4 regions of the Bradyrhizobium sp. WYCCWR 13022 genome follow, and region 1 is predicted to be linked to each of the others. Evidence: predicted binding sites of a transcription regulator. Region 1 holds the regulator's gene; each other region holds the start of a gene.
What was found. The regulator PhoB, encoded in region 1, activates phosphate uptake and scavenging genes when phosphate is short. The targets are predictions, from matches to a motif close to TGTCATNNANCTGTCAT.

Region 2: the regulator PhoB is predicted to act here: its motif matches at 2,797-2,813, upstream of phnC (phosphonate ABC transporter ATP-binding protein).
Region 3: the regulator PhoB is predicted to act here: its motif matches at 3,732-3,748, upstream of QY049_RS05650 (DUF47 domain-containing protein).
Region 4: the regulator PhoB is predicted to act here: its motif matches at 2,236-2,252, upstream of QY049_RS23190 (DUF2794 domain-containing protein).

The regions. Positions count from the first base shown of each region.
Region 1 covers NZ_JAUIZJ010000013.1:56,831-64,807, reverse strand. The annotation lists gene QY049_RS20415 (OpgC domain-containing protein) at 1-1,023, opposite strand, end outside; gene apaG (Co2+/Mg2+ efflux protein ApaG) at 1,214-1,606, shown strand; gene QY049_RS20405 (Hsp33 family molecular chaperone) at 1,685-2,692, opposite strand; gene argF (ornithine carbamoyltransferase) at 2,928-3,851, opposite strand; gene QY049_RS20395 (aspartate aminotransferase family protein) at 3,851-5,053, opposite strand; gene QY049_RS20390 (GcrA family cell cycle regulator) at 5,511-6,023, shown strand; gene phoB (phosphate regulon transcriptional regulator PhoB) at 6,126-6,839, opposite strand; gene phoU (phosphate signaling complex protein PhoU) at 6,862-7,578, opposite strand; gene pstB (phosphate ABC transporter ATP-binding protein PstB) at 7,590-7,977, opposite strand, start outside.
Region 2 covers NZ_JAUIZJ010000023.1:198,092-206,068, reverse strand. The annotation lists gene QY049_RS28000 (dihydrodipicolinate synthase family protein) at 1-95, shown strand, start outside; gene QY049_RS27995 (DUF1045 domain-containing protein) at 175-873, opposite strand; gene QY049_RS27990 (alpha-D-ribose 1-methylphosphonate 5-triphosphate diphosphatase) at 892-2,085, opposite strand; gene QY049_RS27985 (chloramphenicol acetyltransferase) at 2,082-2,738, opposite strand; gene phnC (phosphonate ABC transporter ATP-binding protein) at 2,913-3,722, shown strand; gene phnD (phosphonate ABC transporter substrate-binding protein) at 3,787-4,716, shown strand; gene phnE (phosphonate ABC transporter, permease protein PhnE) at 4,787-5,671, shown strand; gene phnE (phosphonate ABC transporter, permease protein PhnE) at 5,668-6,516, shown strand; gene phnF (phosphonate metabolism transcriptional regulator PhnF) at 6,596-7,324, opposite strand; gene phnG (phosphonate C-P lyase system protein PhnG) at 7,432-7,896, shown strand; gene phnH (phosphonate C-P lyase system protein PhnH) at 7,901-7,977, shown strand, end outside.
Region 3 covers NZ_JAUIZJ010000002.1:932,140-940,116, reverse strand. The annotation lists gene QY049_RS05670 (ABC transporter ATP-binding protein) at 1-448, shown strand, start outside; gene QY049_RS05665 (ABC transporter substrate-binding protein) at 509-1,729, shown strand; gene QY049_RS05660 (branched-chain amino acid ABC transporter permease) at 1,801-2,664, shown strand; gene QY049_RS05655 (branched-chain amino acid ABC transporter permease) at 2,666-3,634, shown strand; gene QY049_RS05650 (DUF47 domain-containing protein) at 3,791-4,435, shown strand; gene QY049_RS05645 (inorganic phosphate transporter) at 4,451-5,455, shown strand; gene sugE (quaternary ammonium compound efflux SMR transporter SugE) at 5,448-5,762, opposite strand; gene QY049_RS05635 (peptide chain release factor 3) at 5,937-7,559, shown strand; gene QY049_RS05630 (hypothetical protein) at 7,663-7,977, shown strand, end outside.
Region 4 covers NZ_JAUIZJ010000016.1:79,058-87,034, forward strand. The annotation lists gene QY049_RS23180 (Bax inhibitor-1/YccA family protein) at 141-932, shown strand; gene QY049_RS23185 (GNAT family N-acetyltransferase) at 1,142-1,672, shown strand; gene QY049_RS23190 (DUF2794 domain-containing protein) at 1,801-2,172, opposite strand; gene QY049_RS23195 (thioredoxin family protein) at 2,744-3,523, opposite strand; gene acnA (aconitate hydratase AcnA) at 3,846-6,566, opposite strand; gene ccmA (heme ABC exporter ATP-binding protein CcmA) at 6,807-7,409, shown strand; gene ccmB (heme exporter protein CcmB) at 7,675-7,977, shown strand, end outside.

The sequences.
Region 1 (7,977 bases):
GCACAGGATCAGAGGCCGCAGCCACGGTGATTTCAGACCTGGCCACTCCCGCGGCAGGAAGCGCACGGTGAGTGCGGACAGCGCCAGGAAATGCGTGAAGCGCAGGACGTCGAGATCGGTCTTGTCGATCGGATACATCCACTGCTCGAGCCACTTCGGCATGAGATGGCCGAGTTGCGGCACGTACCAGGTCAACGTCACGTAGAACGCCGCGACGATGTAGGCGATCGAGATCCATATCGTCACGGGTGATGCCAGAATGCGCGACATGCGTCGCGCACCTCCGAGCGCGCACCATGCCCCGAACACGAACAGCAATTGCCAGGCCAGTGGATTGAACGCCCAGAAGCCGTTCGGATAGGCGGAGAAATAGAGGTCGAATTCCCAGGTCGCCGCATAGAGCAGCGCCGAGAGCGCGAGCGTGACGTCGGGCTTCCACTTCATCGACCACAGGATCAGCGGGAGCGCCAGCATGAGCACGATGTAGAGCGGCAGCACGTCCATGTTGACGGGACGGAACCGCAACAGCAGCGCCTGGACGATGGTGACGTCGGGCTGCTTGAGGAAGTCCATGATGCCCATCTCTTCGGTGTAGAGCGGGTTCTCGAAGCTGGTCGCGACGTAGGAGATCTCGGCGAGGAAGATCGTGAACAGGAAGACGTGAGCGACATAGATCTGCCAGACCCGGCGCAGGATGCGCGCGGTGGCGATGACGAAACCGCTCTCCAGCATGGCGCGGCCGTAGACGAAGGCGGCGGTGTAGCCGGAGATGAAGATGAAGATCTCGGTGGCGTCACTGAAGCCGTAATTGCGGATCGTGAACCAGGTCAGCAAATTCGGCGGCAGATGGTCGATGAAGATCAGCCACAGCGCGAGGCCCCGGAACAGGTCGAGCCTGAGCTCGCGCTCGCCGATGGCCGGCAGCGTGATGGCCGGCGCAGCAATGCGCGGCTTGGCCTCCGCGGGCTTGGCGCCTGTCGTTCCCGCGATCGTCGATCCCGTCACTTGATCGGCAATGGTCATCGGGGCCCAAAAACCCTTCCGCAAAATCGCGACGTTGAAAGTTGAAAGGAGTGTACCGGTCCAGTCGCCGCCTCGCAAAGCGGCTGGACCAAATTTGGGGTCTACTTCCTCGTGAATTCTGGCGGGACGATGTCGCCCCGGCCGCCTGCGGCGTTTGGTTCCCGGCGGGGTTTTCGTTATGATGGCAGCCATGTACCGCGCCGTGACCCGCCAGATCGAAGTGACCGTCGAGCCGAACTTTGTTCCGGAGCAGTCGTCGGCCGACCGCTCGCGCTATTTCTGGTCCTACACCATCGTCATCACCAATTCGGGCGACGAGACCGTGCAGCTCAAGACGCGGCACTGGATCATCACCGACGCCTCCGGCCGCCAGCAGGAGGTCAAGGGCGAAGGCGTCGTCGGCGAGCAGCCGACCCTCGCCCCCGGCGAGCGGTTCGAATACACCTCCGGCGTGCCGCTCTCGACCGCCTCCGGCTTCATGACCGGCCGCTACCAGATGGTCAGCGAAACCGGCGAACGTTTCGAGATCGACGTGCCGACATTTTCGCTCGACAGCCCGGACAACAAGCGGGTGTTGAATTAAAGGCGGCACACACCGCCCGATCAAGTCGGGCGGTGACACCGGGCGTGGGGCTCGGAATGAACCAGGATGGAGCGCGCCTTACGCGTCCTCGACGCCGGCCTCTTCGGGCGTGAACTCGTACACCGATGAGCAGAACTCGCAGGTCACGACGACCTTGTCGTCCTTGACCATCGCGCTGCGATCGTCAGGCGAAAAGCTCTTCAGCATCGACGCGACCGCATCGCGCGAGCATGAGCATTGCGCTTTCAGGACGAGCGGCTTGAACACGCGCACGCCGCGTTCGTGGAAAAGACGATAGAGCAGCCGCTCGCCGGAGAGATCGGGATCGATCAGTTCGACGTCCTCGACGGTCTCGATCAGCGAGCGCGCTTCGACCCAGGCATCGTCTTCAGCGACGCTGTGAGCCTCGAGGCCCTCAGGCGCATCGCCGGGATGCAGGTCAGCCTGCCGCGCGCGCTCCGGCGCCTTCGGCAGGAATTGCATCAGCATGCCCCCGGCGCGCCAGCGGTGCTTGCCGCCGTCGCTCGAACGCCACTCCTCGCCGACCGCAAGGCGCACACGCGTCGGGATCTGCTCGGAGCGCAGGAAATATTCGTGGGCGGCCTCTTCCAGGCTGCCGCCGTCCAGCGCGACCAGGCCCTGGTAGCGGCTCATGTCGGGCCCCTGATCGATGGTCATGGCGAGATGACCGCGGCCGAGCAGCGTGCCGGAGTCCCTGGCATCGCCAAGCCGCTCGGCGTCGAAGCGCGCATAGGCGCGCAGGCGATCCGGGGCCTGATAGTCGACCACCAGGAACGACACCGGCCCGTCGGTCTGGGCCTGGAGGATGAAGCGGCCTTCGAATTTCAGCGCCGAGCCGAGCAGCGTCGTCAGCACGATGGCCTCGCCGAGCAGCTTGCCGACCGGGGCCGGGTAATCGTGCTTGGTCAGGATCTCGTCGAGCGCAGGGCCAAGCCGCACCAGGCGACCGCGCACATCGAGCGCGTCGACTTCGTAGGGCAGCACGGCATCGTCGATCGGAACCGCTGAAGGCGCGCGAACCGGGCCTTCAGGCCCGGTTTTGATGTCAGGGGATTGGGAAACCATGGCGCTTTATCTGGGGTCGGAGGGCTGAAAATGGAAGGGGGCGCAGATCAACGCGCCCGAAGGCTGCTTTGATCACATACGATACCGCAAACTCGGTGTTGTCCTGGCGAAGGCCAGGACCCATAACCCCAGGAGTTGTGGCGCACGCCGGCAATCGCCAATCTTCGCCAAACAAAGCTCGGTGGTATCGGGTCGTGGCTTACGCCAGGACGACGATCGTTACCGCGCGCCCAGGCTACTTGACCGCGTCGAAGCACCAGGCCAAGATGCCCTTCTGCGCGTGCAGGCGGTTTTCGGCCTCGTCGAACACGACCGATTGCGGCCCGTCGATCACTTCATCCGTGACCTCCTCGCCGCGATGGGCGGGCAGGCAGTGCATGAACAGCGCATCTGGCTTGGCGAGCGACATCAGCTTGGAATTGACCTGGTAAGGCTTGAGCACGTTGTGGCGATGCTCGCCTTCCTTGTCGCCCATCGACACCCAGGTGTCGGTGACGACGCAATCGGCGCCCTTCACGGCAGCCTCGGGATCGGTGCCGAGCACGATCGATGCGTTGGTCGCCTTGATGAAGTCGCGCATCACCTTCTTCGGAGCGAGTTCCGGCGGCGTTGCCACGTTGAGGTTGAACTTGAAGCGTTCGGCGGCATGGGCCCAGGACGCCAACACGTTGTTGTCGTCGCCGGTCCAGGCCACGGTCCGGCCTTCGATCGGACCGCGATGCTCCTCGTAGGTCATGAGATCGGCCATCACCTGGCAGGGATGCGAGCGCCGCGTCAGGCCGTTGATGACAGGCACGGTCGCATTCGCCGCAAGCTCCAGCAGCGCCTCGTGGTTGAGGATGCGGATCATGATGGCATCGACATAGCGCGACAGCACGCGCGCGGTATCGGCGATAGTCTCGCCGCGGCCGAGCTGCATCTCGGCACCGGTGAGCATGATGGGCTCGCCACCGAGCTGGCGCATTGCGACGTCGAACGAAACGCGGGTGCGGGTCGACGGTCGCTCGAAGATCATCGCCAGCGTCTTGCCTTCGAGCGGCCTGACCGGCTGATGCGCCTTCTGCTTCGCCTTCATGGCGGAGGAGGCCGCGAGCATGCTCTTGAGCTCCGACAGCGGCAGCTCGTTGATGTCCAGGAAGTGCTTGGGACCCTTGCTCATCAGCTTGCCGCCCGCTTGTTGCCTGACAGCGCCGTGCAGGCGCGTTCGAGCCGGCTGACACTGTCCTCGATCTCGGCCTCGGTGACGATCAAGGGCGGCAGGAAGCGCACGACATTGTCGCCGGCGCCGACGGTGAGCAGCTTTTCGTTGCGGAGCGCGGCGACCAGATCGCCGGAGGGCACTACGGCCTTGATGCCGATCAGGAGGCCCTCGCCACGGACTTCGCTGACGACGTCAGGGTGACGGTCGATCACGGAAGCGAGCTTCTGCTTCAGCAGCAGCGACATCTTCTGCACGTGATCGAAGAAGCCGGGCTTGAGCATGACGTCGAGCACGGCATTCGCAGCCGCGATCGCCAGCGGGTTGCCGCCGAAGGTCGAGCCGTGCGAGCCGGGGCCCATGCCGGAGGCCGCATCCGCGGTCGCCAGGATAGCACCGATTGGAAAACCGCCGCCGAGCGCTTTCGCAAGCGACATCACGTCGGGTGTGACGCCGGTGCGGCGATGAGCGAACAGATCGCCGGTCCGGCCCATGCCGGTCTGCACCTCGTCGAATGCGAGCAGCAAGCCCTTCTCGTCGCAGAGCTGGCGCAGCGCCTTGAGGAAGCCGGGAGGCGCCGAACGCACGCCGCCCTCGCCCTGGATCGGCTCGATCAGGATGCCGGCGGTGTGCGGACCGATCGCCTTCTTCACGGCCTCAATGTCGCCATGCGGGATCTGGTCGAAACCGTCCATCGGCGGACCAAACCCTTCGAGATATTTTGCCGATCCCGTTGCGGCCAGCGTCGCCAGCGTGCGGCCGTGGAAGGCGCCCTCGAAGGTGACGATGCGGTAGCGCTCCGGATGGCCCTTGGAGAAATGATGATGGCGAACCAGCTTGATCACGCCCTCCAGCGCCTCGGCGCCGGAATTGCAGAAGAAGACGAAGTCCGCAAAGCTCTCGTTGCACAGGCGCGCGGCGAGCTTCTCGCCATCCGGGCTCTGGAACAGATTGGACATGTGCCAGAGCTTGGTCGCCTGCTCCTGCAACGCCTTGACGAGCGCAGGATGGGCATGGCCGAGCGCGTTCACGGCGACGCCCGAGGTGAAATCGAGATAGCGATCGCCATTGGTTGCGATCAACCAGACGCCTTCACCGCGCTCAAAACCGATGTCGGCCCTGGCGAAAACGGGGAGCAAATGCGGCGCTGCGCTGTTGGTCATGACGATCACTTGATTGTTGCGGACGGCCGACGCGTGCATTGCGCAACGCACCATTGACCGGCCCGGAAAACGAAACGTGCCGCCTTTTAAGGGCGGCACGCACGGCCATCTTAGGCCTGGTGATCCGGGTGTCAATGCCGCCCGGAAAGCCTCGTGAAACGCTGAATCCGTAGTCTTGCGGTGACGATTTTGCAGGATTTTCGCCACGGAACATGTGGAAGCGAGTCGGCGGACTCTTGCGCGCGAGTCACGCCATATTGTAGCGTTTGGCTTGTCAGATACGACATCTCGTGCAGCGGTTCTGATCCCAAGAGTCCTCATGTACCGGCGTAAACGTTCGGGCGCACTTCGCGCGCCCGGCGAGCCTTAAGGGATTCCGGCGGCACGGGTTTTTCGAGGCTTAGGCATTCGTTGTGCGGCCCCAGGATGGCGGGCGCGCGGCGAAGGAAAGGGTGCCATGACGGTTTTGACCTGGTCCGACGATCGCGTCGAGCAGCTGAAAAAGCTCTGGGAGGCCGGACTTTCGGCCAGCCAGATCGCCGCCGAGCTTGGGAATGTCACCCGTAACGCCGTGATCGGAAAGGTGCACAGGCTCGGCCTGTCCGGCCGCGCCAAGAGCCCCTCGTCAGCGGCTCCGCGGCCACGCAAGGCACGTCCTGCGCAGCACATGATGCGGGTGAGCAGGCCGATCGCGCGCGGCAACACCGCACTGGCGCAGGCCTTCGAGGTCGAGGTCGAGGCCGAACCCGTTACCTACGACAACGTGGTGCCGATGAGCCAGCGGCTCTCGTTGCTCGAGCTGAACGAAGCCACCTGCCACTGGCCGGTGGGCGATCCCTCGAGCCCGGATTTCTTCTTCTGCGGCGGCAAGGCCCTGTCCGGCCTGCCCTACTGCGCCCAGCACTCGCGCGTTGCGTATCAGCCGGCAGCCGATCGCCGCCGCGCACCGGCCAAGCCCGGCACGCGCTGAGTACAGCTTGAGACCGACATCGTCCCGGCACCGGCCGGGGCGAAAAAGAAAAGCGCGCCGCCGAGCGCGCTTTTTTTGTTTTGCTTGCGGGCAGCTAGGTAGCTAGCCGGAGGCCTGCTCGGCCTTCGCGAAGCGATCGTCGAGCGCGTAGCCCGCGCCGCGGACGGTGCGGATCGGGTCCTGCTCGCGGCCGAGATTGAGCAGCTTGCGCAGGCGGCCGATATGCACGTCGACGGTGCGCTCGTCGATATAGATGTCGCGGCCCCAGACGCTGTCGAGCAGCTGCTCGCGCGAGAACACGCGGCCGGGATGCTCCAGGAAGAACTCGAGCAGACGGTATTCGGTCGGGCCGAGATCGATCGGCCGGCCCGAGCGCGCCACGCGGCGCTTTTCGCGGTCGAGCTCGATGTCGCCGAAAGCAAGCACGGTCGCGAGCCGCTCCGGGCTGGCGCGCCGCAGCAGCCCCTTCACGCGTGCCAACAGCTCGGGCACCGAGAACGGCTTGACGATGTAATCGTCGGCGCCGGTCGCAAGGCCCCGCACCCGTTCGCTCTCCTCGCCGCGCGCAGTGAGCATGATGATCGGCAGCTGCTTGGTGTCGGACCGCGTCCGCAACCGGCGGCACAGCTCGATGCCCGACAGCCCCGGCAGCATCCAGTCGAGCACGATCAGATCGGGGATGTGCTCCTTGAGGCGGGTGTCGGCGTCGTCGCCGCGCATCACCGTCTCGACGTCATAGCCGTCGCCTTCGAGGTTGTAGCGGAGAAGCTCGGTGAGAGCTTCCTCATCCTCAACCACCATAATGCGTGCGCCCATGGTCTGGTCGCTCCTTGCCTGATCAGGTGTTCGGGACCGTCGTGGCGAACGTCGTCATGTCGCCCTTCGGCCGCTTGTCGGTGATCGCCTGGCCTTCGATCATGTAGAACACGGTCTCGGCAATGTTGGTGGCATGATCGCCGATCCGTTCGATGTTCTTGGCGCAGAACATCAGGTGGATGCAGAACGAGATGTTGCGCGGATCCTCCATCATGTAGGTGAGGAGTTCGCGGAACAGCGAGGTGCAGATGGCGTCGACTTCCTCGTCGCCCTTCCACACCGCCATCGCCGCCGGCAGATCGTGCGCGGCATAGGCGTCCAGCACCGACTTGACCTGCTGCTGCACGAGGTCGGTCATGTGCTCGAGGCCGCGGAACAGTTTGAGCGGATGGAAATCCGTCTCCAGCGCCGCGACGCGCTTGCCCATGTTCTTGGCGAGGTCGCCGATCCGCTCGAGATCGGTCGCAACGCGCATCGCTCCGACGATCTCGCGCAGATCCACCGCCATCGGCTGGCGGCGTGCGATGGTGAGCACGGCGCGCTCCTCGATTTTCCTCTGCAGCGTGTCGAGCTCGGCGTCGATGGTGACGACGCGCTGGCCGAGCGCGACATCGCGGCGGATCAGGGCATCGACGGAATCGACGATCATGCGTTCGGCGATGCCGCCCATCTCGGCCACCAGGCGGGTGAGCTCCTGGAGGTCGGTGTCGAAGGCTTTTGCGGTATGTTCAGAACCCATGTCCCGTCTCCTCAGCCGAACCGGCCGGTGATGTAATCCTGCGTGCGCCGGTCGGACGGCGACGTGAAGATCTTGCTGGTGTCGTCGAACTCGATCAGCTCGCCGAGATACATGAAGGCGGTCTTGTCGGAGACGCGGGCCGCCTGCTGCATGTTGTGGGTGACGATCGCGATCGTGTAGTTCTCGGACAGTTCCTGGATCAGTTCCTCGACCTTGGCGGTCGAGATCGGATCGAGCGCCGAACAGGGCTCGTCGAACAGGATCACCTCGGGCCGCACTGCGACGGTGCGGGCGATGCAGAGGCGTTGCTGCTGGCCGCCGGAGAGCGACAGGCCCGAGGCGTTGAGCTTGTCCTTGACCTCGTTCCACAGCGCGCCGCCGCGCAGCGCCTTCTCGACG
Region 2 (7,977 bases), on a different contig from region 1:
GCCATCCGCTGCAACCGCTGCATCCGGCGACGAAGGCAGGGCTGCTGGAACTCGCCAAGGAGCGCGACGCGCTGGCACTGCGGTGGGGGAAGTAGGGGCAAAGCAGTCGGCCACAACCTCCGCTCTCGTCCCGGCCTGCGCCGGGTCGACGCTGAGATTGCTGCGCGACTTCGGTTAATTGGCCAACATCCACTCGCCAATGATGCGGAATCTCGCCTCGGCATCATCCTGCCTGAACAGCGTGATGCGATCGATCACGAGAATATCGAGCTTCAGCCGCGCAAACCGCGCCCGCAGCATCTCAAGAATCGGCCCGCGCCGTTCCGTATCGAGCCGCCCTGTCAGCGTCATGTGGAAGCGAAACTCTTCCATCACGTAGGGATAACCCCAGCGATCGAGATAGTCGCGCTGGCGCTCAGTGAGCCTCTCCGGCCTACGCCGCGCGCGGTCTTCGGCCGTCAGGCGCGGACGGAAGGAATCGAAATCGCGGACGCAATCGGCGGCCAGTTGCTGGAGCGCCTCGACCGGCTCGGTCGGAATGACGGCGATGAAGCCGCTGATAGAGTCGACCACGGGCCGGATCACCGGAATCGGCCGTGCCTTCCCGGCGAATGCCGCGCTCGCCGCCACCAGCTCGGCCTCGGTCTTGTCGGACGCCAGCGCCATCGGCGCCTTCAGCGTACCGTGAAAGCCGTATTTGCGCGGATCAGTCGTGATGTCGTGCCAGTCCGGCGCGACATGCAGCGCTTCCTGCGGAAACGAAACTTCGTCGCCGGTATAAGCCTCGTAGCCGAGCAACTCGGCACCGAAGCGGGAGAGTGCGTTGTCGGTGCCGGCGGCAAAATAGATCGCGTAGCGGGGGAAACCTGTCATTGCCCGAGCATAACCAATTTATGCCGCAACGACAGTCTCGCGCGGCATCGCTGCCGCGCCGCGCAGCCGCGTTGCATCGGTGAGATGCGCGAGCTTGCCGGCCGCGAGCACTGCGACGAGCCGTGGCCGCAGCGGCATGCTGTCGTCCACGAGCAGGATATCGGCACGATGGCCGGCAGCGAGCGTGCCGCGATCGGTCAGGCCGGTCGCTTGCGCGGGCGCCGACGAGACCAGCTTCCAGGCCTCGCTCAGCGGCAGCACGCCGTCTGCGGCAAGGCGGAAGGCGGCGAGCAGCGGCGCCGGGTAATAATAGTCCGAGGCCAGCACCGAGCAGAGACCCTTGGCGATCATGTCCGAGGCCCTGGTCCAGCCGGTGTGGCTGCCGCCGCGCACGACGTTCGGCGCACCGTAGACGATGGCATCACCGGCCGTCGCGGCCTCGCGCGCCGTCTCCTCGTTGGTCGGAAATTCGGCGAGCATCACGCCCATGTCGCGAAACGACTTGCGCATCGCCGGCGTCGCGTCGTCGTGCGACAGCATCCGCACTCCGGCCGCGCGCGCCGCCGCTGCGAGCCGGGTGATCGAGGCCGGAACATCGGCAGAGCGCGAGACGATATGCGCGACGAGCCTGTCGAAGTCGTCGCTCGACAGGCCGGTCCGCTCCACCATGCGGTTGCGCTTGCGCGGATTGGAGATGTCGGCAACGACCCCGTCCATGTGGTCGTTGAAGGCGAACAGGTCGACGCGGCCCGCGGCGAGCCATTGGCCGATCTCGGCCTCGGCATCGAGATTGTAGGTCTCGTGCCGCAGGTGGAAGCGGGTGTCGGCGGCGAAGTGCGGGCGTTGCCGCTCGATCGCCTCGAGCAGGCGCCGTGCATTGTCGCCGCTGCGCAGGCCCGGCTCCCACGACCATGTCGTGGCGTGGAACACCGTGGTGATGCCGTTGCTGATCACCTGGCGGTCGGTGTCAGCCAGCGCGACGTCGATCGGGAAGTCGACACCGGCCCGCGGCATCATCTGGCGCTCGAAAGCGTCGCCATGAATGTCAACGATGCCGGGCAGCACCAGCAGGTTGCGCGCGTCGATCGCCAGCCGCGCGCGGCCGCGCGGCGCATCGATCTGCGCGATGTCGATTCCGGATACGGAGAGTGAAACTTCGGCGAGCTCGGAGCCGATCAGGGTCCGGCCACCTTCGATGAAAATGTCTGTCACGCGACCGCGCTTCGTTTGCTGGACGGGGAATGCGCCCCTGCTTCGTATGTCGTCAGGAAATCTTCAATTGCGAGCTTGCGGAAATCGGGCAGCGCTGCACGCAATTTGTCGTGATCCCAGTCCCACCATGCCAGCTTGGCCAGCCGCCCGGCAACCTCCTCCGAGAACCGCCGCCGCACGATCCGCGCCGGGTTGCCGGCGACGATGGTGTAGGCCGGCACGTCCTTGGTGACGATGGCGCCGGCCGCGATCACGGCGCCGGTGCCGATGTTGCGGCCCGGCAGCACCACCGCGCCATGGCCGATCCAGACGTCGTGTCCGATATGGACGCGATGCTGGCGCCGCCAGTCGAAGAACTCGTGATCGTCGCTCTCGCCGGGGAAGTAGGCGCTGGAGCGGTAAGTGAAATGCGCCTGCGTGGCGCGATGCATCGGATGATTGCCGGGATTGATCCGCGTCATCGCCGCGATCGAGCAGAATTTTCCGATGGTGGTGTAGGTGATCTGCGCGTCGTTCACGACGTAGGAGTAGTCGCCCATCGCGACTTCGTGGAGGATCGTGCGGGCGCCGACTTCGGTATAAGCGCCGAGACTGGTCTCGTGCAGCTTCGCCGAAGGATCGATGGTCGGCTCGACCGATAGCGCCTTGGCCATGTTGCATCCTAAAATTAGAGGGCGGGGGCTCGTCATCGAGTCGCTCGATGACATCATCATGACGTCGCGATGACAGGGGATGAGGTGTGTAGGATCGCCGCACCGCAATCGCCGTGTCACACAAACGTTAAAGGCCGGCGATAGCGGTGGGCTCCAGCTACTCTGGAGCCCTGCATGCTGGTGGTTGAAGGTCTGACGTGCCGCTTCGGCGCAAAAGCCGCGGTGGACGACGCCTCGTTTCAAATCTCCCCCGGCGGGTTCGTCGGCGTGATCGGGCGCTCGGGCGCCGGCAAGTCGACCTTGCTGCGAACGATCAATCGCCTGGTGACGCCGACGCAGGGCCGTATCGTATTCGATGGCCTCGACGTCACCGCACTGCGCGGCAAGGAGCTGCGGCAGTGGCGGGCGCGCTCGGCGATGATTTTTCAGCAGTTCAACCTGGTCGGCCGGCTCGATGTCCTGACAAACGTGCTGATGGGGCGTCTCGCCACTATGCCCGCCTGGCGCTCGCTGTCGCAGATCTGGCCCGAGCAGGACAAGGCGCTGGCCATGTCCGCGCTCGAACAGTTCGACATCGCTGCGCTCGCCGCCCAGCGTGCAGACCAGCTCTCCGGCGGCCAGCAGCAGCGCGTCGCGATCGCGCGGGCGCTGGTGCAGCAGCCCGACATCATCCTTGCCGACGAGCCGATCGCCTCGCTCGATCCGCGCAACACCAAGATCGTCATGGATGCGCTTCTGCGCATCAATAAGCATTTCGGCATCACCGTGCTGTGCAACCTGCATTCGCTCGACCTGGCGCGCAGCTATTGCGATCGCCTGATCGGCATGGCGGCGGGCCGCGTCGTGTTCGACGGCGCGCCGTCCGCGCTGACCGACCTCGTCGCGCGTGAGCTCTACGATCTCGAAGCCGCCGACGTCATGGGCGGCACACCTGCCCCGGCGCCCGAGGGCGTTCCGGCACTCGGAACGGCCGCCGCGGCCTGAGCCGCGTCGCATCCGTCGTTACCAGTTTTTCCGTCAACCAATCCTGTCAGATGAAGAGGGCATCATGATCACTCGCAGATTAGTTCTTGCCGGCGCTGCCGCGCTGACCTTTGCCGGATCCGCTTGCGCCGAAGACTGGAAGTCGAAATATCCGGAGATCACCTTTGCCGTGATCCCGGCCGAGAACGGTTCGGGCGTCACCGAACGTTACGGCCCCTTCGTCGATTATCTGTCGAAGGAACTCGGCGTGAAGGTCACGCTGCGCGTCGCCAACGACTATGCCGCCGTCATCGAAGGCCAGCGCGCCGGCAACATCCACATCGGCTATTATGGCCCGGCGTCCTTCTCGCGCGCACGTCTGACCGGCGTCAAGACCGATGCGTTCGTCATCGACGTCAATTCCGACGGCTCGAAGGGTTATTACTCGGTGTTCTACGTGCTGGCGAAATCGCCGTACCAGAAGATCGAGGACCTCAAGGGCAAGAATCTGGGGCTTGTTGATCCGAATTCCACTTCTGGCAACAACATGCCCCGCTTCAAGCTGAACGCGATGGGCATCGATCCCGACGCCTATTTCTCCAAGGTCGTCTTCACCGGCAGCCACGAGAATGCGGTGCTGGCGCTGGCCCAGGGCACCGTCGACGTCGCCGCCAACTGGTGGAACGCCGACGACGATTCCAACCTGACCCGCATGCTCAACAAGGGCATGGTCAAGTCGGCCGACGGCACCGTGATGAAGAAGGAGGACTTCCGCATCATCGTGAAGTCCGACCTCATCATCAACTCGCCCTACGCCTATCTCAGCAGCCTCCCGGACGACATGAAAGCCGCGATCAAGAAGGCCTTCCTCGATGCGGCCCAGAAGGACCCCGAGGCTTTCAAGAAGCTCTCCGACGGCAAGAACAAGCCCTGGGAACCGATCGCCAACGAGGATTACAACAAGACCATCGAGCTGATTAAGTTCGTCGACAATCTGCGTAAGAAGGCGTCCTGAGCTCGTCGGGACGACGTACTGGAGCCGGGTCGATGGACCCGGCTCTTTTCTTGATGGATCTGTTCCTTCGATGACGATTGCGGTTTCGATCCTGCCCGAGCAGCAGCTCGCCGCCCTCAACGCCGCCTATGGCAAGGCGGTCGCGCGCAAGCGCCTGCGGGTGCTGGGGGGGCTTGTCGTGTTCGTCGCCGCGCTGATCGTGGCCTCGATCGGCGCCGAAGTGAACTTGCACACCCTCTTCACCTATTTCGGCAACTTCGTCAGCTATTTCGACCGCATCCTCACCCTCGACAGCGGGCAGCGGGTCTGGACCAATTTCGGCGAATGGTTCTGGGGCTTGCGCAACTGGCTCAAACTGCTCGGCGAGACGCTGCTGATCAGCTATGTCGGCACGATGATCGGTGCGGTACTTGCCTTTGGGCTCAACTTCCTCGCGGCCGAGAACACCGCGCCCGCGGCTTGGCTGCGCTTCACGGTCCGTCGCCTGCTCGAATTCGCCCGCACTGTTCCCGGCATAGTCTTTGCGCTGATCTTCGTCATTGCGTTCGGCCTCGGGCCGATGGCGGGCGTGCTCGCGATCGCGATCCACTCCACCGGCGCGCTCGGCAAGCTGTTTTCGGAGATCGTCGAGAACGCCGACATGAAGCCGGTCGAAGGCATTCGCTCCACCGGCGCGAGCTGGATCTCCTGCATGCGCTTCGCGATCCTGCCGCAGGTCTCGGCTGGCTATGCCAGCTACGCGCTGCTGCGCTTCGAGATCAACGTGCGCGAGGCCTCGGTGATGGGCTTCGTCGGCGCCGGCGGCATCGGGCAGGAATTCATCGTCGCGATCCGCAAGTTCTACTACTCCGACGTCAGCGCGATCCTCGTGACCATCATCGTCACGGTCTTCCTGATCGACATCACGACCGGCTGGGTACGCGGTCGCCTGTTCGGCAAGGAGGCGCGGAATTGAGCAAGCCGCAGGACATCGATACCGCAGAGATCCGCGCGCGCTATCCCGGTGTCTTCAATCGTCCCGCATCGGCGCGCCTGGCGACGCCGGCGATGCTCATCGCCGCAATGGCCATTTTCGGCTATGGCCTGGTCGATCTCGAGTTCTCGCCGTCGCGCTTCATCTCGGGGCTGAGCCAGCTCGGCTGGATCAGCGTGATGATGATGCCGCCGGATCCCGGTTCGTCGCTGCCGCTCTATCTGAAGGCGTTGGGCGAGACCCTGTCGATCGCGCTGCTCGGCACCACGCTCGCCGCAGTGCTCGCGCTGCCGGTCAGCCTGTTCGCGGCGCGCAATGTCGTGCCGTCGATCTTTCTGCGCTTTCCGGTGCGGCGCTTCCTCGATTCGATTCGCGGCGTCGATACGTTGATCTGGGCGCTGGTCTGGATCAACGTGGTCGGGCTCGGCCCGTTCGCCGGCGTGCTCGCCATCGCGGTGTCGGATTTCGGCGCGTTCGGCAAGCTGTTCTCGGAGGCAATCGAAGGCGCCGACCAGAAGCAGGTCGAGGGCATCCGCGCCTCCGGCGGCAGCGCGCTGCACGAGATCCGCTTCGGCCTCTTGCCGCAGGTGTTGCCCGTCATCGCCGGCCAGGTGCTCTATTTCATCGAATCAAACACGCGCTCGGCCACCATCATCGGCATCGTCGGCGCCGGCGGCATCGGCCTCGAGCTCGCCGAACAGATCCGCGTGCTGGAATGGCAGAAGGTGTCGTTCCTGATCCTGATGATCCTGGTCGCCGTCGCCGCGATCGATTTCGTCTCGGGCAAGCTGCGCTTTGCGATTATCGGAAAACGGGCGGTGGCCTGATTCCTCGCCTCGCCCCGCTTGCGGGGACTCTCCGCGAGTCCATCTCTCAAGTGATTGCGTGGGAGAGTAGGCGACCCGCCTACGGCTCCACCACAAACTCCACCCGCTCCGCCGCAAAGCGCGAATGCTTGGTCACCAGCGGCTTGCCCTGGAGATCGAGGTCCGTCGCGTCAACCACCAGGATCGGCCGTCCCAGCGGCAGGTCGAGCCGTACGGCATCGGTGGCATCGACGATGCCGGCAGTGATCCTCGTAGCGCCGCGGCGGTAGTCGCTGATGCCGTAATGCTCGAGCATCTTCGTCATCGAGCGCGTGGCCGAAAACACCGTGCCTGCGCCCGGAAACCGCTCCGCCGAGAGCCATGTGGTGGAGACGCAGATCGGCGTGCGGTCGGCCAGGCGAATGGCCTCGATCCGCACCAGCGGTGCGCCGGTCTTCAAGCCCAGCTCGCGAGCGAGCTCGCGGGTTGCGACGTCCTCTGACGCCTCGATCATCCGACCGTGCGGCTCGCGGCCTTCGGCTCCGACGATCTCGGAGAAGCGCGTGCGCGAGCGCAAGGGATAAGCGAGTTTCTGCGCTTCGACATAGGTTCCGCTGCCGCGTTCGGCGCGCACGATGCCGCGTTCCGCAAGCGCCGCCAACGCGCGCCGCACGGTGTGCCTGTTGACGCGATAGGTTTCGGCGATCTCCATCTCGCCTGGTAATTTGTCGCCGGCGGCGAAGCGGCCATCGGCAATGCCGCGCTCGATGCCGTCGGCAACGAGGCGCCACAGCGCGACGCCCGAGGAGGCGGTGTCCTGCATGCTCATGTCGGCGGCCAGCCTAGCCCAGAAATCATGCGTTTGTCACGAAACAGTCATGGCGCTTCCGTATCAAGTTGTCTATTATCATAGACAACTTTAATTCGGCAAGTTCGGTGGATTCGTTGAGCCAACACAGCAATCAGCAAGCGCAGCGTCAGGCCGCCATGGCCGTGCTGGCGCACGCGGAGGCGGGCGAGATCGCCGCCCGTCTCCGCACGATTCCCTTGCCCGGCCATCAGGATCTGCGCGAACCGGAGAACGGTCTGGTCATGCTGCGCGGCCGGGTCGGCGGCGACGGCGCGCCGTTCAATCTCGGCGAAGCCACGGTGTCGCGCGCAGCCGTGCGCCTTGCCAGCGGTGAGGTCGGGTTCGGCTATGCGCTCGGACGCGATGGCGAGAAGGCGCGGCTGATCGCCCTGTGCGACGCGCTGGTGCAGTCGCGTGATTTTGGCGCGGCGATCGAGCGCGAGGTAATCGCACCGTTGCGCGAGCAGCTTATGGTCCGGCGCAACCGCGTGGCGGAAGAGACCGCGGCGACGAAGGTTGATTTCTACACCATGGTGCGCGGTGAGGGGTGAGGCCATGACCACGATTGCGGAACTGCCGCCGGGATTCGCCGACAAGGTGTTGTCGGCGCAATCGACCTTTCGCTCGGTCAT
Region 3 (7,977 bases), on a different contig from region 1:
TGAGGAACGGGGAATTTTCTCGAGCCTCGACGTGAAGGAGAATTTGCTGCTGCCGCCGGTGGTTCGTGCAGGCGGATTGCCGCTCGAGCAGATTTTCGATCTGTTTCCGAACCTGAAAGAGCGGCTGAGCAGCCAGGGCACCAAGCTCTCCGGCGGCGAGCAGCAGATGCTCGCGATCGCGCGCATCCTGCGCACGGGCGCGAGCTTCCTGATGCTGGACGAGCCGACCGAAGGTCTTGCGCCCGTCATCATCCAGCAGATCGGCCACACCATTGCGCGGCTCAAGAAGGAAGGGTTCACGATTCTGCTGGTCGAGCAGAACTTCCGCTTCGCATCCACCGTCGCCGACCGTTATTATGTCGTCGAGCACGGCAAGATCATTGACGGATTTTCCAATGCGGAGCTTGCCGCCAACATGGACAAGCTCCACACCTATCTCGGCGTCTAGCCTGGCCCGGAGCGGGACGGCTTGCAGAAAAGACGAAGAGAGATTTGACGAGGAAGTAGTATGAACAAGTCGATTGCATCGTTGTTGCTCGGCACGGCGTTGGCCGCGACCGCCGCCGGCGTCGCCTTCGCACAGGACAAGACGGTCAAGATCGGTGCGCTGTCCGATCAGTCCGGCCTCTATGCGGACCTCGGTGGACCCGGTTCGACGCTCGCAGCCCAGATGGCCGTCGAGGACTCCGGCCTCGCCGCAAAAGGGTGGAAGATCGACATCATCTCTGGCGACCACCAGAACAAGCCCGACATCGGCACCGCGATCGCGCGGCAATGGTTCGACGTCGACAAGGTCGACGCCATCGTCGACGTGCCGAACTCCGGCGTGGCGCTCGCCGTCAACAACGTCGTCAAGGAAAAGAACGGCGTCTACATCAACTCGGGTGCGGCGACCTCCGACCTCACCAACGCGCAGTGCTCGCCAAACACCGTGCACTGGACCTACGATACCTACATGCTGGCCCACACCACGGGCCAGGCGCTGGTGAAGGCCGGCGGCGACACGTGGTTCTTCCTCACTGCCGACTATGCCTTCGGTGCGGCGCTCGAGCGCGACACCACGGCCGTCATCAACGCCAATGGCGGCAAGGTCGTCGGCGGCGTCAAGCATCCGCTCAACACGCCGGATTTCTCGTCGTTCCTGCTTCAGGCGCAGGCTTCCAAGGCCAAGATCATCGGCCTCGCCAATGCCGGCGGCGACACCACCAATACGATCAAGCAGGCGGCCGAGTTCGGCATCGTCAAGGGCGGCCAGAAGCTCGCCGCGCTGCTGCTGTTCCTCACCGACGTCAAGGCGATCGGGCTCGAGACCGCGCAGGGCCTGAACTTCACCGAGACGTTCTACTGGGACATGAACGACAAGACCCGTGCGTTCTCCAAGCGCTTCTCGGAAAAGATGAAGAACAGCGCCCCGCCGACCATGGTGCAGGCGGGCGTCTACGCAGGTGTGCGCCACTATCTCAAGGCGCTGGAAGCGCTCGGCGGCAATCCGCATGACGGCGTCAAGGTCGTCGACAAGATGAAATCGATGCCCACGGAAGACGATCTGTTCGGCAAGGGCGAGATCCAGCCGAACGGCCGCACCATCCACAACGCCTATCTGTTCGAGGTGAAGAAGCCCTCCGAGTCCAAGGGACCGTGGGACTTCTACAAGCTCGTCGGCACGGTGCCCGGCGATCAGGCGTTCACGCCGCTCTCCGAGAGCAAGTGCGCGCTGCTTAAGAAGTAGGACCAACAGCCTGCCGGCCTCGAGCCGGCGGGCAAACTTTGGGAACGCCGAAGGGACTGGGTGCTGGATCGATGCAGGCTCTCTACGCACAGCTACTTGTGGGACTGATCAACGGCTCGTTTTACGCGCTGCTCAGTCTCGGGCTCGCCGTCATCTTCGGCATGCTCAACATCATCAATTTCGCCCATGGCGCGCTCTACATGATGGGCGCCTTCATGGCGTATTTCCTGCTGAACCTCGGCGGCATCAACTACTGGTGGGCGCTGCTGCTGGCGCCGATCATCGTCGGCATCTTCGGCATGATCCTGGAACGGACCATGCTGCAGTGGCTGACCGGCCTCGATCATCTCTACGGCCTGCTGCTCACCTTCGGCATCGCACTGATCGTGCAGGGCGTGTTCCAGAACTATTTCGGCTCCTCCGGCCTGCCTTACGCCATTCCGGATCAGCTCAGGGGCGGCATGAATCTCGGCTTCATGTTCCTGCCGATCTATCGCGGCTGGGTCGTGATCTTCTCGCTGGTCGTGTGTCTGGCGACCTGGTACCTGATTGAGAAGACGCGGCTGGGCGCCTACCTGCGCGCCGCCACTGAAAACCCGACGCTGGTGCGCGCCTTCGGCATCAACGTGCCCCGCATGATCACGCTGACCTATGGTCTCGGTGTCGGTCTTGCCGCGCTGGCCGGCGTGCTCTCGGCGCCGATCAATCAGGTCCGGCCGCTGATGGGCGCCGACCTCATCATCGTCGTGTTCGCGGTGGTGGTGATCGGCGGCATGGGATCGATCATGGGCTCCATCATCACCGGCTTCGCGCTCGGTGTGATCGAAGGCCTGACCAAATATTTCTACCCCGAGGCCTCCAACACCGTCGTGTTCGTGCTGATGGTGCTGGTGCTCTTGGTGAAGCCAACGGGATTGACGGGAAGGGCGGCCTGACATGACAGCCTTGACGGACGACACGCTGCCGGTAACCCCGCGCGCGATGCGCGACGAGATGATCGCGTTTGTGGTGATGGCGCTGCTGCTGGCGTCGGTGCCTTTCACGGGAGTCTATCCGTTCTTCGTGATGCAGGCGCTGTGCTTTGCGCTGCTTGCGTGCGCCTTCAATCTCCTGATCGGCTATGGTGGCCTGTTGTCGTTCGGTCACGCCATGTTCATGGGCACTGCCGGTTATTGCAGCGCGCATGCACTGAAGGTCTGGGCGCTCCCGCCCGAACTCGGCGTCCTCGTCGGCATCGCGGCGGCGTTCGTGCTGTCCCTCATCACCGGCTACATCTCGATCCGCCGCCAGGGCATCTACTTCTCGATGATTACGCTGGCGCTGTCACAGCTGCTGTACTTCATCTACCTCCAGGCACCGTTCACGCATGGCGAGGACGGCATCCAGGGCATTCCGCAGGGGCACATGTTCGGCGTGCTCGACCTGTCCAATGCGACCGTGCTCTATTACGTCGTGCTGGCCGGATTCCTCGCGGGCTTCCTGCTGATCTACCGCATCATCAATTCGCCGTTCGGTGAAGTGCTGAAGTCGATCCGCGAGAACGAGCCGCGCGCCATCTCGCTCGGCTACCGGACTGACCAGTACAAGTTCCTGGCGTTTGTCCTGTCGGGGACGTTGGCGGGCTTTGCCGGCGCGCTGAAAGTGTTCGTGGCGCAGAACGCCTCGCTCACCGACGTGCATTGGTCGATGTCGGGTGAGGTCGTACTGATGACGCTGGTCGGCGGTCTCGGGACCATTTTCGGTCCCGTGATCGGCGCCTTCGTCATCATCGCCATGCAGCAATATCTGGCGGGCTTCGGCCAATGGGTGACGGTGATCCAGGGCTCGATCTTCGTGATCTGCGTGCTCACCTTCCGCCGCGGCGTCATCGGCGAAATCGCCCATTACTTCCGGCGATCGCTCTAAATCATTGATATCACATCAATTTAATTGATGTGCGAATCCGGTGGATGATCCCGCTCCGCGGGCGTGAGATGACACGCACGCAGAGCGAAAATGGTCTATGACGGTTTTGTGACGGTCCGTACGGACCGGGGGATTTCCAACCGGTAGACCATTTCCATGATGCGTTGGTTTCGCGCTTTCCTGCCCAAGGAAGAACGGTTCTTCGACCTGTTCGACCGCCACGCCCAGACCGTGATCCAGGGCGCGATCGCGCTCCAGGGCGTGCTGAACGGCGGCGAGGAGACGCCGGTCTATTGCCAGCGCGTCAGCCAGTTCGAGAACGACGCCGACAACGTCACCCGCGAGGTGCTGACGGCGGTGCGCCGCACTTTCATTACGCCGTTCGACAGGGGCGACATCAAGAACCTCATCACGTCGCTGGATGATGCCATCGACCAGATGCAGCAGACGGCCAAGGCCGTGATGCTGTTCGAGGTGCGCACCTTCGAGCCGCCGATGCGTGAAATCGGCGCGCTCCTGATCGAGTGCGCCAACCTGGTCGGACGCGCACTGCCCTTGATGCAGCAGATCGGCAAGAACGTCGCGATGCTCACCGCGATCACGGAGGAACTGACCAAACTCGAGGGCCGCGTCGACGATCTCCACGACATCGGCCTGAAGGAGTTGTTCCTCAAGCACCGCGACGGCAACGCGATGGATTTCATCGTCGGCGTCGAGATCTACGACCACCTCGAAAAGGTGGCGGATCGCTTCGACGACGTTGCGAACGAGATCAACAGCATCGTCATCGAGCAAGTGTAGGGCAGGGGCCGCGCCGTGGATGCTGCGTTGGGTTTTCCCGTCCTGGTCGGACTGATCGCCGTCGCGCTGCTGTTCGACTTCCTGAACGGCCTGCACGACGCCGCCAATTCGATTGCGACCATCGTCTCGACACGGGTGCTGCGGCCGCAATTTGCGGTGTTCTGGGCCGCATTCTTCAATTTCGTCGCCTTCATGGTGTTCGGGCTTCACGTCGCCCAGACCATCGGCACCGGTATCATCGACCCCGCGATCGTCGACGCCCAGGTGATCTTCGCCGCACTGGTCGGCGCCATCGTCTGGAATCTCGTGACCTGGGGGCTGGGCATTCCGTCCTCCTCCTCGCATGCGCTGATCGGCGGCCTTGTCGGTGGCGGCATGGCCAAGGCCGGAATTTCGGCAGCGGTCTGGAGCGGCCTTACCAAGGCGGTGTTGGCGATCGTGCTGTCGCCGCTGGTCGGTTTCCTGCTCGCGATGATGCTGGTCGCGATCGTGTCCTGGCTCTCGGTGCGTTCGACGCCGTTCGCGGTCGACCGCGCCTTCCGCATCCTGCAATTCGCCTCGGCCTCGCTCTATTCGCTCGGCCATGGCGGCAATGACGCGCAGAAGACGATGGGAATCATCGCCGTGCTGCTCTATTCGCAGGGCCAGCTCGGCAGCGAATTCACGGTGCCGTTCTGGGTGGTCCTGTCCTGCCAGACGGCGATGGCGCTGGGTACGCTGATGGGCGGCTGGCGCATCGTCCGCACTATGGGCCTGCGCATCACCAAATTGACGCCGATGCAGGGTTTTTGCGCCGAGACCGGCGGCGCGGCAACCTTGTTCATGGCGACCTTCCTCGGCGTCCCCGTCTCGACCACCCACACCATCACCGGCGCAATCGTCGGTGTCGGCGCTGCCCGCCGTGTCTCGGCGGTGCGCTGGAACGTGGCGAGCTCGATCGTCTATGCCTGGGTGATCACGATCCCGGCTTCGGCCATCGTCGCCGCGCTGAGCTGGTGGGCGGTGCAGATCTTCAAGTAACCAGCTTCAATCCGGCGATGCCGGCCACGATCAGCCCGATGCTGGCGAGGCGCAACGCGGTGGCGGGCTCGCCGAACAGGTAGATGCCGAGCGTTGCGGTGCCGACTGCCCCGATCCCGGTCCAGACCGCATAGGCGGTTCCGACGGGCAGGGACTTGAGCGCGAGTCCGAGCAGGACCACGCTGCCCGCCATGGCCGCGAGCGTGATCGCGGATGGAACAAGCCTGGTAAATCCCTCGGTATATTTCAGGCCGATCGCCCAGGTGATCTCGAGAAGACCGGCGACGAACAGGATGCTCCAGGCCATGACGACCCTCCCTTCAAGGCAGGGCCGTCCCCGCTAGGCAATAGGCTGATGAGCAGGGAGGTCGTCCTCCCCCAAGGCCAGCATGGCCAAGGCCGATATGGGGCTGGCCGAGAGGCTCCGCAATCACCAAATGAGGCTTGATCCAGCCCATTTTCCCTGCCAAACGCTCCCGCCATGTCCGACATTGCCGCCACCACAGCCGAATCGCCGGCCCGTTCCCCGCTTGCCGCAGAAGTGTCGCGCCGGCGTACCTTTGCGATCATCTCGCACCCGGACGCCGGCAAGACCACGCTGACCGAAAAGCTCCTGTTGTTCGGCGGCGCCATCAATCTCGCCGGCCAGGTCAAGGCCAAGGGTGAGCGGCGCAACACCCGTTCGGACTGGATGAAGATCGAGCGCGAGCGCGGCATCTCGGTCGTGACCTCGGTGATGACGTTCGAGTTCGAAGGCCTTGTCTTCAACCTGCTGGACACGCCGGGCCACGAGGACTTTTCGGAAGACACCTATCGCACCCTGACGGCGGTGGATTCCGCCGTCATGGTGATCGACGCCGCCAAGGGCATCGAGGCGCGGACGCGAAAGCTGTTCGAGGTTTGCCGCCTGCGCGACATCCCGATCATCACGTTCATCAACAAGATGGACCGCGAGAGCCGCGACGTGTTCGAACTGCTCGACGAGATCGAGAAGACGCTGGCGCTCGACACGACGCCGATGACCTGGCCGGTCGGCCGGGGCCGCGACTTCCTCGGTACCTACGACGTCGTCAATGGCGGCGTGCGCCTGCTCGAAGGCGGTGGCGCCAAGACGGGGGCTGCGCAGCAGATCGAGATCGAAGAACTGGCCAAGCTCAGTGCGAACCTTGACGTGTCCGCGGTGAAGGACGAACTCGAGCTCGTCACCGAGGCCTCAAAACCGTTCGAGCTCGAAGCGTTCCGTGAGGGGCATCTGACGCCGGTTTATTTCGGCAGCGCGCTGCGCAATTTCGGCGTCGGCGACCTGCTCGAGGGCCTCGGCAAGTTTGCGCCCGAACCGCGCGCGCAGGACAGCGACCAGCGCAAGGTCGAGGCGACCGATCCGCGCATGAGCGCCTTCGTATTCAAGATCCAGGCCAACATGGATCCGAATCACCGCGACCGCATCGCCTTCGCGCGCCTCTGCTCCGGCAGGCTCAGCCGCGGCATGAAGGCGAAGCTGGTGCGCACCGGCAAGAGCATGCCGCTGTCGAGCCCGCAATTCTTCTTCGCCCAGGACCGCTCGGTCGCGGACGAAGCCTTTGCCGGCGACGTCGTCGGCATTCCCAATCACGGCACGCTGCGCATCGGCGACACGCTGACCGAGGGCGAGGATTTCAACTTCGTCGGCGTGCCGAGTTTCGCCCCTGAAATCGTTCGCCGTGTCCGTCTTACCGACGCGATGAAGGCCAAGAAGCTGAAGGAAGCGCTTCAGCAGATGTCGGAAGAGGGCGTCGTCCAGGTGTTCCGTCCGCGCGACGGCGCGCCGGCATTGGTCGGCGTGGTCGGCGCGCTCCAGCTCGATGTGCTGAAGGCACGGCTCGAAGCGGAATATTCGCTGCCGGTCGAATTCGAGGTGAGCGAGTTCCAGCTCGCGCGCTGGGTTTCATCGGATGATCGGAAGAAGCTCGACACCTTCATCGCCGCCAACACGTCGAGCATCGCCGACGACGTCGATGGCGATCCCGTGTATCTGGCCCGGAATGAATTCTATCTCGGCTACACCAAAGAGCGCGCCGAAGGCATCGAGTTCACCAACGTCAAGGATGTCAAGAAGAAGGGGTAGGGCGGAGTCCGGTCGCTTGAGCGCGGGCATGTGAACGCGCGCGGGCTTGACGCTGTCACGAACGATGCCACGTTTCATCGAGGTGATATCGCGAGCTCAAAGCATGCGGCGCGGCATTCTCCTTCTCACACTGTTGGCGATATCGACCGTTGCCGCCGACGCGCAGCGTCGCCAGATCAATCCGATCCCGTTTGCGCACGAGCCGTGTAGCGTGCTCGACAACAGGCCCTGCACGCCGTCCTATTGCAGTCCGCTCGAGCCCGGTCCCTGCATTCCCGAGATGGACTATCCCTATGGCCAGAACCTCCAGCTCACGATCGAGAGCGTGCCGGCGGAGGCTGATCGGGCCAAGTATCAAAAGCCGGATCACGATCTCGATACGATCGGTGATCTCTTTGCCGAGCTGCGCGCTTGTTGG
Region 4 (7,977 bases), on a different contig from region 1:
CCCACATATCGGATGGGTTCGGAGCCCCGATTGTTAGCTAAAGTTAATGTCGGCAGACATCGGTTTCCGAGATAGAATTTGACGAACCGGCGGCATGGCAACCCCTATGCCGGACCGGACCAACCAATGGGAATTCGACCATGTCGGACCTGGACCGCAATTACACTTCTCCTTTCGGTAGGGCCGCCGGGCGTGTTGACGCCGCGACGGTCGATGCCGGCCTGCGCGCCTACATGCTGCGCATCTACAACTATATGAGCATCGGCCTCGCCATCACGGGCCTCGCCGCGCTCGGCGTCTACATGGCTGCCGTCACCGACGTTCCGACGGCGGAAGCCGTCCGCGTCGGCAAGCTGTTCCTGACGCCGTTCGGCTACGCGATGTTCGTGAGCCCGCTGAAATACCTGTTCATGCTCGCGCCGCTCGCCATGGTGTTCGTGATCTCGGCAGGCATCAACCGCCTGGCGCCCTCGACCGCGCAGATCCTGTTCTGGGTGTTCTCGGCGCTGATGGGCATCTCGCTGTCCTCGATCTTCCTGGTGTACACGCACACCTCGATCGTGCGGGTGTTCTTCATCACCGCGGCGACCTTCGGCGCGCTGAGCCTCTACGGCTACACCACCAAGCGTGACATGAGCGGCATGGGCTCGTTCCTGTTCATGGGCCTGATCGGCATCATCATCGCGAGCCTGGTGAACCTGTTCCTGGCCAGCACCGCGCTGCAGTTCATCGTGTCGGTGGTCGGCGTGCTGGTGTTCGCGGGCCTCACCGCCTGGGATACCCAGCGGCTGAAGAACGACTACATCTACGGCTACGCTTCGGCCGGCGGTGACATCGCCGAACGTGCGGCGATCTCCGGCGCGTTGTCGCTGTACTTGAACTTCATCAACCTGTTCACGCTGCTGCTGCAGCTCCTCGGCCAGCGCGACTAAGCGCCGGACCAGAGCGAACGGACACCGACCCCGGCCGAAAGGCCGGGGTTTTTGTTTGCCCGCTGCCTATCCGCTCATTACGGACGCAGCGAAGCGGTCCAGCGTCCCTCCATGGATGCATTTCTGGATTGCCTCGCTACGATCGCAATGACGGTGTGGAAGGAGCGCTGCCCCTTCCAGCCACCACGGGAACGCTCTAATCTCTCCCCATGTCCGCACCCGAAATCAGGCCCACTATCGAGGCCGACCTCCCCGCCATCACCGCCATCTACCAGCAGGCCGTCCGCGAGGGCACCGCGACGTTCGAGCTGGATCCGCCAGACCTCGCCGAAATGACGCGCCGCTATCGCGCACTGGTCGACGGCGGCTATCCCTATTTCGTCGCCATCCTCGACGGCCGTCTCGCGGGCTACGCCTATGCCGGCGCCTATCGGCCCCGCCCGGCCTATCGCTTCACGGTCGAGAACTCGATCTATCTGGACCCGGGCTTCCACCGCCGCGGCATCGGCTCGTTGCTGCTGGAGCGGCTGGTCAGCGAATGCGAAGCGCGTGGCTTCCGCCAGATGATCGCCGTGATCGGCGATTCCGCCAATGCCGGCTCGATCGGCGTGCACACCAGAGGCGGCTTCAAGATGATCGGCACGCATCCCAATGTCGGCCTGAAATTCGGCCGCTGGCTGGATACGGTGATGATGCAGCGCGACCTCGGCGAGGGCGCGAAGAACGTGCCGGCGAAGTAGGTTCATTCGTCATTCCTGGGGCGATGCGTCGGCATCGAACCCGGAATCCAGAAGTTTCCTTCGCAAAAGCGGATCGAGATTCCGGGTTCGCGACTTCGGTCGCGCCCCGGAATGACGACCGAAGGTCGTCACACCACCGCCAGCTTCCTGTCGATCACCAGCAGCACGCGCTCGAGCTCGTGGCCGCGGCGCAGGATCAGGCCGGTCGCCGAGATCACGCTGTACATGCCCTGCTTGCGCGCGAGCCGCGGATCTTTCTCGATGCGGTAGATCGGCACTTCGGAGGCCCGGCGATAGACCGAGAACACCGCGCGGTCCTTCAGGAAGTCGATGGCATAGTCGCGCCACTCGCCGTCGGCGACCATGCGGCCATAGAGATTGAGAATTCGGTGCAGTTCGAGCCGGTCGAACGTCACCCGGCCGGGTTGGGCATTCGCAGCGGCGGGGCGCGCCACTGCGCGCTGCTCGCTCGGATCGGCATCCTCCGACGTCAAACTCATGGGGCGCCTCCTGTCGTGTCAGCATGACCGCCCCCGCGAAGACCGTCCCCGGAGCCGCGGATCATGACAATTGCATGATTGCGCCAACCGTTCCCCGCCGCAAGGGGCTCTTGAAGTGCCCACGAGAACCACATGAGAACCACTTTAGAACCACATGAGAACTGGGGGCCATCTCGCCGGCCGGTTGCGAATCATGACACATGCAACGGTTGAAATTCCCGGCGGCAAAGCGTCACGGGATCGTTAGCAGGAATCACAGGATCGCCGCTTTTCCGCCCATCGCCTGCCGCCCTGCGTTGCGAAAAGGCTGGTGTGCGTTGACCCGGTCCTTTCGGTTCCGGATTCCTCAGCCCCCAGCCCCCCGGGGTCGAACAGGATCGGGTCTGTACGCGCGACAAGGAGGGCCAACGCGAGTTGGTCCTTTTTTGTTTGTGTCCGGGTGTGTCTGCCTCGATGACCTGCTCCCTCATCGGCGCCATCACTCTCGCCCCTGATCCTCAGGGAGACGCGCGCATGAACGCGCTCCTCACCATGAGGAGCGAGAGCAATCTCGACACTGGAGAGTTTCGAATTAGTGCAGCGACGTATACGCCGCGCCCAGCATCGCACCGGGCTTCTCGCGGCTACCGTCCTGGACATAGACCACCGCACCGTCGACCCCATCGCGCGACGTCAGATTCTCGAGCGGCACGCTCCAGCTTTCGGGACGCCCGTTCCAGTCGCCGACCTTGAGCAGATTGCGCACGACGTTGTGATAGGTGATCTGCTGTCCGCGATTCTCGCCGCGGCCGATCTCGATCGGCACCGATTTCGCAATCGAGCAGATCCAGACTTCGCCATGCGAGACCGTCGGCTCCCTGCTCGCTGCGACCGACACGTTGATCTGCTTGCCCGCGAGCGACATCGTCACCGGCACGCTCATCACGCCCGCGCCCAGGTCCGTCTTGTCGATCGCGTTTTCGATGCCGGAGCGGTCGCTGCCGATGACATGCACGGCGCCGTTGACCACGGCCTGCGGGGTATAGACTTCGCGGTCACCGCGCATGCGTGAATAGGCGCGCTGCCGCGCCGAGAAACGTGAATCCGCCAGCGTGTCCTTCCAGCCGAGATAATCCCAATAGTCGATCGGCATGCTCAGCGCGATGATCGAGGGATCCTTGGCGAGGTCGCCGATGACCTTGTCGGCGGGCGGGCAGGACGAGCAGCCCTGGGATGTGAAGAGCTCGACCACGGCGCGCGGGTCGGCCTCGGCGGGACGGACAACGGCGACGATGGCGCAGATGCCGAGTGCTCCCGACCAGAATGCACCGGACCAGCGCGAGACGAAATTAGAGGCCATCATTCCAGTCATGTCGAACGTCACACATGGTAGCTCGTGGGGGAGATCTTATCGCCGGATGGTCACCGTAGTCTTACGGGCGCGGCACGTTCAACCGTCCAACACGCGCTTTGCGCCGGGCGGGCCCATCTGAAGCATGCCGCAAACGTACGAAGGCGGCCTTTTGATAGGCCGCCTTCGTTTAACCTTCTACTCACGTCGCAGTGAGCCACCGTTCACAAATTCGCGCGCCAAAGTGCGCCCAGCGCACTTTAGATTGTCGTTGGAGCATGATCTTTCCGGAAAACCGCTGCGCACTTTGCGCTAACGCGGCCCTTCGGGTCCGGATCATGCTCTAGGCCGCGAGCTTGCGCAGCACGTAGTGCAGGATGCCGCCGTTCCGGTAGTAGTCGAGCTCGTCCAGCGTATCGATGCGGCACAGCAGCGAAACGCGCTGGAGCTTGCCGTCGCCCGACACGATCTCGGCGGTCAGCTTCTGGCGCGGCTTGAGGTCGCCGACGAGGCCACGCAGCGTGACCTTCTCGTCGCCCTTGAGGCCGAGCGAGGACCAGGAGGTGCCTTCCTCGAAGGTCAGCGGCAGCACGCCCATACCGACCAGGTTGGAGCGATGGATGCGCTCGAAGCTCTGGCAGATCACGGCGCGAACGCCGAGCAGACGCGTACCCTTCGCAGCCCAGTCGCGCGAGGAGCCGTTGCCGTACTCGGCGCCGGCGAACACGACGAGCGGCACCTGCTCCTGCTGGTACTTCATCGCGGCGTCGTAGATCGACATCTGCTCGCCGTCGGGCCAGTGCTTGGTCAGACCGCCTTCGGGGATATTTCCATCCGCGCCCTTCAGCATGAAGTTCTTGATGCGGATGTTGGCGAAGGTGCCGCGCATCATGACTTCGTGGTTGCCGCGACGCGTGCCGTACTGGTTGAAGTCGGCCGGACGCACCTGGTGTTCGCTGAGATATTTGCCGGCGGGCGAGGTGAGCTTGATCGAGCCGGCCGGCGAGATGTGGTCGGTGGTGATCTTGTCGCCGAACATCGCGAGGATACGCGCTTCGACGATATCGGTGACCGGCTCCGGCTCCTTCTTCATGCCGTCGAAATAGGGCGGGTTCTGCACGTAGGTCGAAGACATGTTCCAGCGATAGGTCTCGCTCTCGACCGTCTTGATCTTGCGCCAGTTGGTGTCGCCCTTGAACACGTCGGCATACTTCTTCTTGAAGATCGACGCGGTCACGAACTTCTTCATGAAGGCGTTGATCTCCTTCGTCGTCGGCCAGATGTCCTTCAGGTACACCGGCTTGCCGTCCTTGCCTTCGCCGAGCGGCTCGACCGCGAGGTTCTTGGTGACGCTGCCGGCGAGCGCATGGGCGACGACCAGCGGCGGCGAGGCCAGATAGTTCGCCTGCACGTCCGGCGAGACGCGGCCTTCGAAGTTGCGGTTACCGGAGAGCACGGCAGCAGCGACGATGCCGTTGTCGTTGATCGACTTCGAGATCTCCTCCGGCAGCGGGCCGGAATTGCCGATGCAGGTGGTGCAGCCGAAGCCGACCAGGTTGAAGCCGACCTTGTCGAGATCGGCCTGGAGGCCGGAATCGGAAAGATATCCGGCGACGACCTGGCTGCCCGGGGCGAGCGAGGTCTTCACCCACGGCTTTGCCTTGAGGCCCTTCGCAGCGGCGTTGCGGGCCAAGAGACCGGCGCCGATCAGAACGCTCGGGTTCGAGGTGTTGGTGCAGGAGGTGATGGCGGCGATGACGACGTCGCCATGGCCGATCTCGTAGTTCTTGCCTTCGACGGCGAAGCGCTTGTTGGGCTCCTCGGCCTTCTTGTACTCAGTGCCGAGTGCGAGCGAGAAGCCTTCGGCGACCGAGGGCAGCGCGATGCGGCCTTCGGGACGCTTCGGGCCGGCCATCGACGGCACGACGTCGGCGAGGTCGAGCGTCAGCGTTTCCGTGAACACCGGATCAGCCGACTTGGCGGTGCGGAACAGGCCCTGCGCCTTGGCATAGGCCTGCACCAGCGCGACGCGCGCAGGCGCGCGGCCAGAGGTCTTGAGATAGTCGATCGCGGCCGCGTCGACGGGGAAGAAGCCGCAGGTCGCGCCATATTCCGGCGCCATGTTGGCGATGGTCGCCTTGTCGGCGACCGAGAGATTGTCGAGACCGGGGCCGAAGAACTCGACGAACTTGCCGACCACGCCGAGCTTGCGCAGCATCTGCGTGACGGTGAGCACGAGGTCGGTCGCGGTGACGCCTTCCTTCATGGCGCCCTTCAGCTTGAAGCCGACGACGTTGGGCAGCAGCATGGACAGCGGCTGGCCGAGCATGCAGGCTTCCGCCTCGATGCCGCCGACGCCCCAGCCGAGCACGGCGAGTCCGTTGACCATGGTGGTGTGGGAGTCGGTGCCGACCAGCGAGTCGGGATAGGCGACCTCGAAGGTGCCGGTCTTCTTGCCGACCGTCATCTTCTCCTTCTTGGTCCAGACCGTCTGGGAGAGATATTCGAGATTGACCTGATGGCAGATGCCGGTGCCGGGCGGCACGACGGAGAAGTTCGAGAACGCCTTCTGGCCCCATTTCAGGAACTCGTAGCGCTCCTGGTTCTGCTTGTACTCTTCGGTGACGTTCTTGGCGAAAGCCTTGTTGTCGCCGAAGAAGTTCACGATCACGGAGTGGTCGATGACGAGATCGACCGGAACCAGCGGGTTGATCTTCTCGGCGTCGCCGCCGAGCTTCTGCATGGCGTTGCGCATCGCAGCCAGATCGACCACGGCCGGGACGCCCGTGAAATCCTGCATCAGCACGCGGGCCGGGCGGAACGCGATCTCATGCTCCAGCGACTTCTTGCGCAGCCACTTCGAGACCGCAACGATGTCTTCCTTCTTGACCGAGCGGCCGTCCTCGTTGCGCAGAAGGTTCTCGAGCAGGACCTTCATCGAATAGGGAAGTTTCGAAATTCCCTTCAGACCATTCTTCTCCGCCGTGGGCAGGCTGTAATACACATAGGTCTTGGCGCCGACCTTGAGGGTCTTTTTGCATTTGAAGCTGTCGAGCGAGGTCATGTAGGAAATCCCAATTGTTAGTTATACCCGGCAGGGTATTTTAACACCGTCAGCGAAGCAGGCTGGGTCGCTTGCAGGGACAGGTTGAGTTGCTGCATCAAGTAGTTCCGGGCTTATAGAAGCTTTCTAACCGCGCCGCCACAGCCACAATCGAACCCAGCAAGTCGCGAGCCAAAAATTCTGATGCGCTACCCCAAGATTTCCTGAGGCCTGGCTTTGAACGGGTTGGTACCAGGTCAGATGAAGCTGTCCGGACGCGGGGTGGTTTGCGTGCGGGGCGGCCGCGAGGTGTTTTCCGGGCTCGATTTCGAGGCGGTCTCCGGCGAAGCCGTGGCGGTCGTGGGACGCAACGGAGCGGGCAAGACCTCGTTGCTGCGGCTGATCGCCGGGCTGCTGATGCCGGCCGGCGGCACGATCGTACTGCACGGGGGCGACACCGACATGACGCTGCCCGAGCAGTGCCACTATCTCGGTCATCGCGATGCCCTGAAGCCGGCGCTGAGCGTGGCTGAAAATCTGTCATTCTGGGCTGAATTTCTGGGCGGCGTGCGCTGTGACGCGACTGAGAGCCTGGCCACCGTCGGCCTCGACCATGCCACCGATCTGCCCGCCGCCTTCCTGTCCGCCGGCCAGCGCCGCCGGCTGTCGCTGGCCCGGCTGCTGACGGTCCGCCGCCCGGTCTGGCTGCTGGACGAGCCGACCACGGCGCTGGATGCCGCAGGCCAAGAGATGTTTAGCGGGCTCATGCGCGACCATCTGGCGCGCGGCGGCCTGATCATCGCCGCCACCCATGGGCCGCTCGGCATCGAATCGCGGGAGCTTCGGATTGGGGGTGTGACGTGAGGCGGTACGACCCTCAGTTTTCCAAGCGGCTAGGCACGGCTCCCTCCGTTCCCTCCCCCCTTGTGGGGGAGGGTCAGGGAGGGGGGTGCCACACGCGGACTTTCTCAGTCGGCCGACGTTCCTCCCTGCGATCAAGCGCACAATTTCCTCTGCTACCCCTCTCCCTCTCCCCCACCCTCCCCCATAAGGGGGGAGGGAGCGCAGTTGGTCTGGAGTGCGAGCCGGGCACTCATGGCCGCCTCGCCGCGGCCGCCGGAGCCTCCCCATGACCGCTCTCTCCGCGCTCATCCGCCGGGACATCCGGATCGCGCTCCGCGTCGGCGGCGGAGCGCTGATCGGCGTGCTGTTCTTCCTGACCGTGGTCGTGCTGATGCCGTTCGCGGTCGGGCCGGACCTGGCGCTGCTGTCGCGGCTGGGGCCGGCGATCCTGTGGCTGGGCGCGCTGCTGGCGAGCCTGCTCACGCTGGACCGGCTGTTCATGGCCGACCATGAGGACGGCTCGCTCGACCTGATCACGATGAGCCGGACGCCGCTGGAACTCGCCTGCGCGGCCAAGGCGCTGGCGCAT